Linked DNA regions of Thiohalobacter thiocyanaticus. The protein of the gene in region 1 interacts with the protein of each later gene in a pairwise test. Links are inferred from orthologs where the notes say so. Each region holds a gene or a part of one and is shown in the gene's direction. Other genes may lie near its edges.

What was found.
Region 2: the proteins of CFK21_RS05945 (region 1) and CFK21_RS07655 interact in binary tests that used the Escherichia coli proteins (3 or more experiments, as listed by UniProt). The link is inferred for Thiohalobacter thiocyanaticus from one-to-one orthologs.

What each region holds. Positions count from the first base shown.
Region 1 is NZ_AP018052.1:1,266,403-1,271,691, forward strand. What follows is about bases 112-5,281. They hold CFK21_RS05945 (RHS repeat-associated core domain-containing protein), read left to right. Parts: upstream 112-488; coding sequence 489-5,081; downstream 5,082-5,281. Other genes in these bases: CFK21_RS05940 (hypothetical protein), read left to right, coding at 112-252. Also shown: more of CFK21_RS05940, read left to right, coding at 16-111. UniProt on the Escherichia coli protein: Rhs elements have a nonessential function. They may play an important role in the natural ecology of the cell.
Region 2 is NZ_AP018052.1:1,648,991-1,651,943, reverse strand. Bases 1-2,834 are described here. They hold CFK21_RS07655 (peptidylprolyl isomerase), read left to right. Parts: upstream 1-1,091; coding sequence 1,092-1,577; downstream 1,578-2,834. Other genes in these bases: CFK21_RS07645 (thioredoxin family protein), read left to right, coding at 2,424-2,834; CFK21_RS07650 (UDP-2,3-diacylglucosamine diphosphatase), read left to right, coding at 1,620-2,345; gltX (glutamate--tRNA ligase), read right to left, coding at 1-808. In the rest of the region: more of CFK21_RS07645, read left to right, coding at 2,835-2,953. UniProt on the Escherichia coli protein: PPIases accelerate the folding of proteins. It catalyzes the cis-trans isomerization of proline imidic peptide bonds in oligopeptides.

The sequences.
Region 1 (5,289 bases):
GAGGGGAAAACCATCATGACCACCAACACCACCAACCAGCCATCCAGGAAATACGGCATCCGCGGCCGCCTCCCCGAAGGCGACCCCATGGCCCTCCCGCACCTGCTCGGCGAGGACTGGCACTGGGAGCGCTGGTACGCCACCAAAGCCGAACGCGACACCGCCTTCGAGCAGATGCAGGCGCATTTCGACTACTACCGCTCCGGCGACTGGCCGAGTCAGGTGCTGGAGAAGGTTGACAGCCAGGCTTGATGCTCGATGTTCCGCAGACTGTCAGGCATGAATTTGTAATACAGGAATTACATAAACGAGCGTAATAATACTACAGTAAAATTCAAACTGAAGATGTAGGATCGCGTTACCGACAGCATAATATTATTTTCAGGCGAGATGATATTGCACCATGCCTGTCCCTGAGGTCCCCGTCTGATGCATTGAAATCTTCTGCCCGGTCACGGAACGACCGGCGCAATAAAGGGAATAAAATCATGAATGCGATGGAGCGCGTCAATATACTCATGTCATGTGTTTTCCTTGCGGCGTTTCCGGGAAAGTATTCGTTTGCGAAAACGTGCGAGTCCTACCTTTATCCTGAAAAAGAACTGGTTCCGATCTACGTGGCGGAAATCGAGCCGAGCAGTTACTGGGGTTATCCCGGTGGCGGGCCATGGTTTTATGCGGACGGCTATGAGTACATGAGTAATGTCATATCTGATGTAGAGCAAGCGTTTGATTACAGATTCAGATGGCGAAAGACAGGTCCTATGACGCGTTATGATAGAACTTTATGGTTTTATGTCGCTCCGGGATCATTGTCTAAAAGGTTGGTGGGCGCAAAGGCGGACCCGGTCAGGGAGGGGTATAGCAGACGCAGCGATGAAGCCAATGTGCCGGTGGATGCGTATTGCGATGAAGGCGAATTGCGCCATGACGAACTTCTGTGCCTGGTTGAATATCAGTGCGGATTCGATATGGCAAAAAATCAGGGTAAGCCTGATGATTGCGGGGGTGGACGGGTGGGTAACCCAATAAACCCGTCGACTGGAAGCAAATTCTACAAGAGAAAGGATTATTCGATTCGGCCTGGTTCAAAACTTGAATTCGTTCGATATTACAACAGTAGTCCTTATGTGTTCAGCGGCGGGCTGGGAACAAAATGGCGGCATAGTTACGACAGGTCCTTGGTTGTTCATGGCGGAAGTTCGGCGACGGCGTTTTTGTTTCGTCCGGATGGAAAGGTTTTGCAGTTTCATGAGTCAGGTGATGTATGGCTGCCGGATGCGGATGTCAGCATGGAGTTGAATAAAACCGGGACTGGCTGGGAATTCCATTCCGCTGAAGGTTTTATTGAATATTACAATAAAGACAAGCTTCTGACGCATATTGAATATATTGACGGAAGCATTGTTACGGTGCACCGGGAATATGGCCGGGTTTCTCAAGTTGTAGATGAGGCGCTGGGGAGGAGTCTCGCGCTCAGTTATGACGACAAGCAAAGACTGGCATCTGTGGCGGGTGATTCCGGCATTGCGTGGCAATATGCTTATGATGTCAACGGTAATCTGGAGTATGTCTATAATTCAGATGGTACTATATTGCAGTATCACTATGAGAATTCACGATGGCCGCACGCCCTGACCGGCATCACTGACGAACGCGGCATACGCTACGCCACCTACGAGTACTACGCCGACGGCCGCGCCAAGGCTAGCTACCACGCCGGAAACGCCCAACGCGTCGATATCACCTACGACGACATCACCGGCACCCGCACTGTCACCAACTCCCGCGGTCAGTCCACCACCTACACCACCGACGTCAATCTGGGCACGGCCCTGGTCACCGGCATCAGTGGCCCCGGCTGCAGCACCTGCGCCAACGGCGGCGATACCAGTTATACCTACGACCCCGCCAACAACAACCTGCTGTCCAAAACCGAAAACGGCCTCACCACCCAGTACGGCGACTACGACGCCAAGGGTCAGTACGGCTACAAGATCGAAGCCGTCGGCACGCCGGAAGAGCGCCTGATCGAGTACGACTATGACCCACGCTTCTACAACAGGATCACCGAAATCCTCGAACCCTCGGTCTACCCTGGTGCGCAGAAGGTTACCCGCTACACCTACGACGACTGGGGCAACCGCCTGACCGAAACGGTCAACGGCTATGCTCCAGACGGCAGCATAGTCACCCGCACCACCCGCTACGAGTACAACGGCCCCCTGCACCAACTCAGCCTCATCGACGGTCCGCGCACCGACGTCGGTGATATGACGCATTACCGCTACTATCCCAACGACCCGGCCTATGGCGAGGACCGCGGCCGGCTCAAGGAGGTCGAGGGCGCCAATGGCGTCCTGGAGCGCCGCAATCTGAGATATACCGCGACCGGTAAGCTGCGCAAGGAGCACCGGGGTGCCCTGCGGCTCAACTATTACTATTATCCGGGCAATGACAGGCTGAAACAGCTGGTGGTGACCGATACAACCAGTGGCGAACAGCGCAAGACCCGTTGGACCTATCTGGCGACAGGAGAGGTCGAAAGCATCACCCAGGGTTACGGAACCCCCGAGGCCACCACGCTCACCTTGGGCTACGATGATGCCCGCCGGCTGGTGCGCATCACCGACGGCCTGGGCAACTACATCGAATACACCCTGGATACCGAAGGCAACCGCGAGGCCGAAAGCATCCATGATATGGGGGGTTATTTGCGCAAACAGCTTACCCAGGCTTTCGACATCTACAATCAGCTCAATTCCAGCGTTCAGGTCAACGAAACGGTCGACTACGACTATGCCCCCGACGGTACCCTGAACCGCCAGACCGACGGTCGCGGTGCGGTAACCGAGTACAGCTATGACGCCTTGCATCGCCTGACTCGTACCGTTCAGAATGTCGTCGGCAGCGACCCTGCCACAGCCAGTGCGGCCACGGCCTATGCATATGACGTTCAGGACAACCTGACCACCGTTACCGACCCCAATGACGGTACCACGACCTACGCCTACGACGACCTTGGGAATCTGGTCAGCCAGACCAGCCCCGACACCGGCACGACAACATTCCGCTACGATGCCGCCGGCAACCTGATCGGGAAAACCGACGCCAAGGGCCAGGAATTCACCTACAGTTACGACGCCCTGAACCGCCTCACCGCCGTCGACGGCCCCGGGACGGAGAGCGACGTCAGCTACGTCTACGACACCTGCCCCAACGGGCAGGGGCGGCTGTGCCGGATGACACGCACCGACACCAGCCTCGACTACAGTTATACCGCCTTCGGTGAAGTCGCTCAGGCCGACCAGGCGGTGGTGACCTGGCCCGGGATTCAGATCGCGGCAGGTTCAGTGTCCTACATCTATGATGCGACCGGCCGCGTCTCCGGGATCCGTTATCCCAGCGGCGCGGAGGTGGACTATGTGTTCGACGCCAGCGGTAATATCACCGCCGTCCAGCTTCAGTACAACGGCATCGCCACTCCGTTGTTACAGAACGGCATTTACCACGCCTTCGGTGAATTGATGAACGGTGTGTTCGGCAACGGCCAGCAGTACTATGAAGGCTATGATCAGGCTTACCGTCCGGCGTGGCGATACTCCGGCCCCTACTACCAGTGGATCAACCCCTACAGCAGCTACGATGCCAACGGCAACCTGGTTGCCTACGCGGGTTCGGAAAGTCCAACCTTCACCTATGATGCTCTGGATCGGATCGACACCGCCAGCAGTGGATATTTCGGCAACCGCGATTATGCCTATGACCGCAATGGCAACCGGACCCGAATGGAAGTTGATAGCCAGATAACGACCTACGGCTATACCCCCCAGACCAACCGACTGGCGCAACTTGACGGGGACAGCCAGGCCATTGTGCTGGACGCGAACGGCAATACCACCGCATTGCGCGGGATGACGCTGACCTACACCCCGGACAACCGTCTCGCGTCAGTTACGAACACGGCCGACTACAGGTACAACGGCCTCGGGCAGCGGGTCTATCGGCTGGTGAAGGTTCCGGGCGCGATCGGCCAGGGTCCCAAGCGCAGCTACATCTGCGGCCTCAACGGGGAACTGCTGGCCGAGACCGGCCCCACTGGACAGGTCACCCGTGAGTACATCTACCTCAACGGCAAACCCCTGGCCATGCTCGAACACGTACCGGCCAGCGATGAGGCTATCCTGAACGGGGACTTCGACGGCGACGGCGTGATCACCCTGGAGGATTTCTACGAGTGGTACTTCCTGCACTACAGTTCATCGAGCGGCCCGGATTCTGTCTATGATCTGACCGGCGACGGAGTTAACGACAGTCAGGATATGAATGCCATGATCGGATGCATCAATACCGGCACCTGCCAGGCGAGCGTCTACGACACCAACCTGTACTACATCCACAACGATGACCTGGGCACTCCCAAGGCCCTGACCGATGAGACCGGCACCAAAGTCTGGTCGGTGACCCATACGCCGTTCGGGTGGGCCACGGTCAACGAGGACCCGGATGGGGATGGGCGGGAGGTGGTGTTCAATCTGCGGTTTCCGGGGCAGTATTACGATGCTGAAAGCGGGCTGCATTACAACTACCACCGGTACTACGATCCGGATACAGGGCGGTATATGACCAGCGATCCGATTGGGCTTGCGGGCGGGTTGAATACATATCTTTATGCGGAAGGAAATCCTCTAATCTTCACCGACGCTTTTGGGCTTGATACTCTGCAGTGCAGGAGGAATTTAAGCCCGCTTGATCACTTACCGATTACCATCCAGCCTGGGCCGTTATTTCACGAATTCCAATGTGTTGGCGATACGTCTTCTGGATTCCATTGTCGAGGACTTGTACCCAGTGGAAATCCGATAGACAGCCCAGGACTCCTGAAAGAGGAAGAGAATTTTGATCCTAAAAGTTGTGATGCTGTAAACAAGGAGAATGATTGCGTTGATCGATGCATTGTAGATCAATGGCTAAACAAAGATATTCCCAACTACAGTGTTGACCTCAGTGCCGGTCAGAATTGTCAGACCTACAACTCCACCAACCTATCTACGTGCCTTGCACAATGTCGAGCGAACTAACTCCTAGCATAACGGATTCGGGGGCAGATAAATTGGCAAGCAAAGTGACATATATAAGAATTCGAATAACGTGGCTAATGCTAAGCATAGCATTAGCTTACTTTTCTACTATTGGTGGTGACGAGGCCATATTAGCGTTTTGGCTATTTGTGGTATGCACGTTTCCTTTTTCCGCTATTTGGTGGTTTTATGTATATGACGTTGTAAA
Region 2 (2,953 bases), 380 kb from region 1 along the record:
CGGTCTCGCGCAGCTGGCGCAGGCTCTGGCTGCCGTGGCGCTTGGACAGGGGCGCGCCGTCCTCGCCCACGATCATGGCGATGTGGCCATAGGCCGGTGCCGGCAGCTCCAGCACGTTCAGGAGCATGAGCTGGCGCGGCGTGTTGGTCAGATGATCCTCGCCGCGCAGCACATGCGTCACCCCCATCAGGGCATCATCGATGGCATTGCTGAAGAAGAAGGCCGCGCTGCCGTCGGCCCGGCGGATGATGAAATCCCCGATCTCCTCGCTGCGAAAGCGCTGCGCTCCCCGCACACTGTCATTGAATTCGATGGTCTGACCCGGCGGCACCCGGAAGCGCAGGGTCGGCCGCCTGCCCTCCCCCGCGCGGCGCGCGCGTTCGTCGGCACTGAGCCGGGCGCAGGTACCGGGGTAGCGCGGCGGCTGGCCGGCGGCCTGCTGCGCCTTGCGCGCGATGGCAAGCTCCTGTTCGCTGCAATAGCAGGGGTAGGCCAGATCGGCCGCAATCAGCCGGTCATAATAATGCTCATAGATCCCCGCCCGCTCGGACTGGACATAGGGCCCGGCCCCGCCTTCCACCCCCGGCCCTTCCTGCCAGTCCAGGCCCAGCCAGCGCAGATCACGCTGCAGCTGTTCGCTGTGCTCGGAACGACTGCGCTCGCGGTCCGTGTCCTCGATGCGCAGCAGGAAAACACCCCCGTGATGTCGGGCATAGAGCGCATTGAACAGGGCGGTGCGGGCGTTGCCCAGGTGCATCTCCCCCGTGGGGCTCGGGGCAAAACGGGTTTTGACGGCGGGCTGGCTCATGCGGCCGGAATCATAGCCCATATGAGGTTCCAGGTGCCAGATACCCGGTTCCCCGACCGGCACCAGTAATCTAGCCCCGCCACGGGTCCGTTTCCGCAGGCCTCCCTGGCTGTTCCGGGTTTTGCCCCGCCGGGAAAGCCGTTATCATCCCCCTTCCAACCGCCGCAACGAGCACGCCATCATGCTGAAACGACTGTTCCGATTCTGGCCGGCCCTGCTGCTGCTCGCCGGCTTCAACCTTCACGCCGCACCCGACCAAGGAGCCGAACCCGTGACCGTACGCATGCAGACCACCATGGGCGACATCGTCCTCGAACTCGACGCCGACAAGGCCCCCGTGACCGTGGAGAACTTCCTGGAATACGCCCGTGCCGGCTTCTACGACGGCACCATCTTCCACCGCGTCATCCCCGGTTTCATGATCCAGGGCGGCGGCTTCGAGCCCGGCATGACCCAGAAGCAGACCCGTCCCCCGATCAAGAACGAGGCCGACAACGGCCTGAAGAACGTCGAGGGCGCCATCGCCATGGCCCGCACCCCGGACCCGCATTCGGCCTCGGCACAGTTCTTCATCAATGTGAAGGACAACGACTTCCTCAACTTCACCTCGCCCACGCCGCAGGGCTGGGGCTACTGCGTGTTCGGCAGAGTGACCGAGGGCCTGGACGTGGTGCATGCCATCGAGCAGGTCGCCACCGGCAGCAAGGGCGGTCACCAGGACGTGCCGCAGGAAGACGTGGTGATCGAGAAGGTCACCGTCGAGGAATAGGCTCCACGCGGCCGCCGTGCGGCGGCCGCTCCCCTCTCCCACATGAACACCCTGTTCATCTCCGACCTGCATCTGGATCCGCAGCGCCCGGAGATCCTGGCGCTGTTCACCCGCTTTCTGGACGCACTGGACGCCAGCCAGACCGAGGCCCTGTATATCCTCGGCGATCTGTTCGAGGCCTGGATCGGCGACGACGAGGACGCAGCGGCCTGTCAGGCGATCAGCGACCGGCTGCGCTTGGTGAGCGAACGCGGCATCGTGCTGAACATCATGCACGGCAACCGTGACTTCCTGCTCGGCCCCGCCTTCGCCGAAGGCTGCGGCGCCCGGCTCATCGACGACCCCGCCCGCATCGACCTCTACGGCACCCCGACCCTGCTGATGCACGGGGACACCCTCTGCACCGATGACCTGGAATACCAGGCGTTCCGCCGCCAGGTGCGCGATCCCGACTGGCAGCGGCAATTCCTGGCCCTGCCCCTGGCCGAGCGCCGCCGCATGGCCGCCGGTCTGCGCGAGACCAGCCGCGAACAGACCGCCGCCAAGCGGCCCGAGATCATGGACGTCAATCCGGAGGCCGTCATCACGGCCATGCGCGAGGCCGGCGTGCAGACCCTGATCCACGGCCACACCCACCGTCCCGCCGTGCACGAATTCGAGCTCGACGGCCGCCCTGCCCGGCGCATCGTGCTGGGCGACTGGTATGACCAGGGCAGCGTATTGAAGGCTTCTCCGGCAGGCCGGGAACTGCTGACTTTGTTTGAATAACCGCTGTTTCAGGCACACAGAACCACGATGCGGACGCACGGCTGCGTTCAATTAACAATAAAGCACACACCCTTGCCCATGAAAATCACAAACAAATACATGGCCCTGGTCTTTCTGCTTCTGATCGCCAATTCAGCAATTGCCCAACCCCCCTCCTGGTCCGACTGGCGCCATGGCTACCTGGGGCATTCGCGGGCGCACGCTGCTGCCGAGCGCTCCAGCGCGCCGCTGGTGGTGTATTTCCATGCCGACTGGTGCGGCTGGTGCCGCAAGCTGAATACGCGCTATCTGCGCGAGGGCGAGGTGCGCAGCACCCTGTCGGGGATGCAGAAGGTGGAACTGGAGCCGGAAAAGGGGGCGAGCGAGAACAAGCTGTTCAGGCAGTATGGCGGGTCGGGATTCCCATCCTTCCATGTGCTGGTGCCGGCCAGCGGGGAAAGGCCGGTGAAGCTCTCCCCCTTCAAACGCTCCGGGGAGTGGTCGCCGGCCCGCTTCGCCCAGGCCATCCGCGAGGCCGCCAGCGGTCAGTACAATCGCTGGGCCCATCGATTGGAGCGCAACGGCGATCGGGACGGCGCCCTGAAGGTGCTGGAGGCCGCGCTCGAATA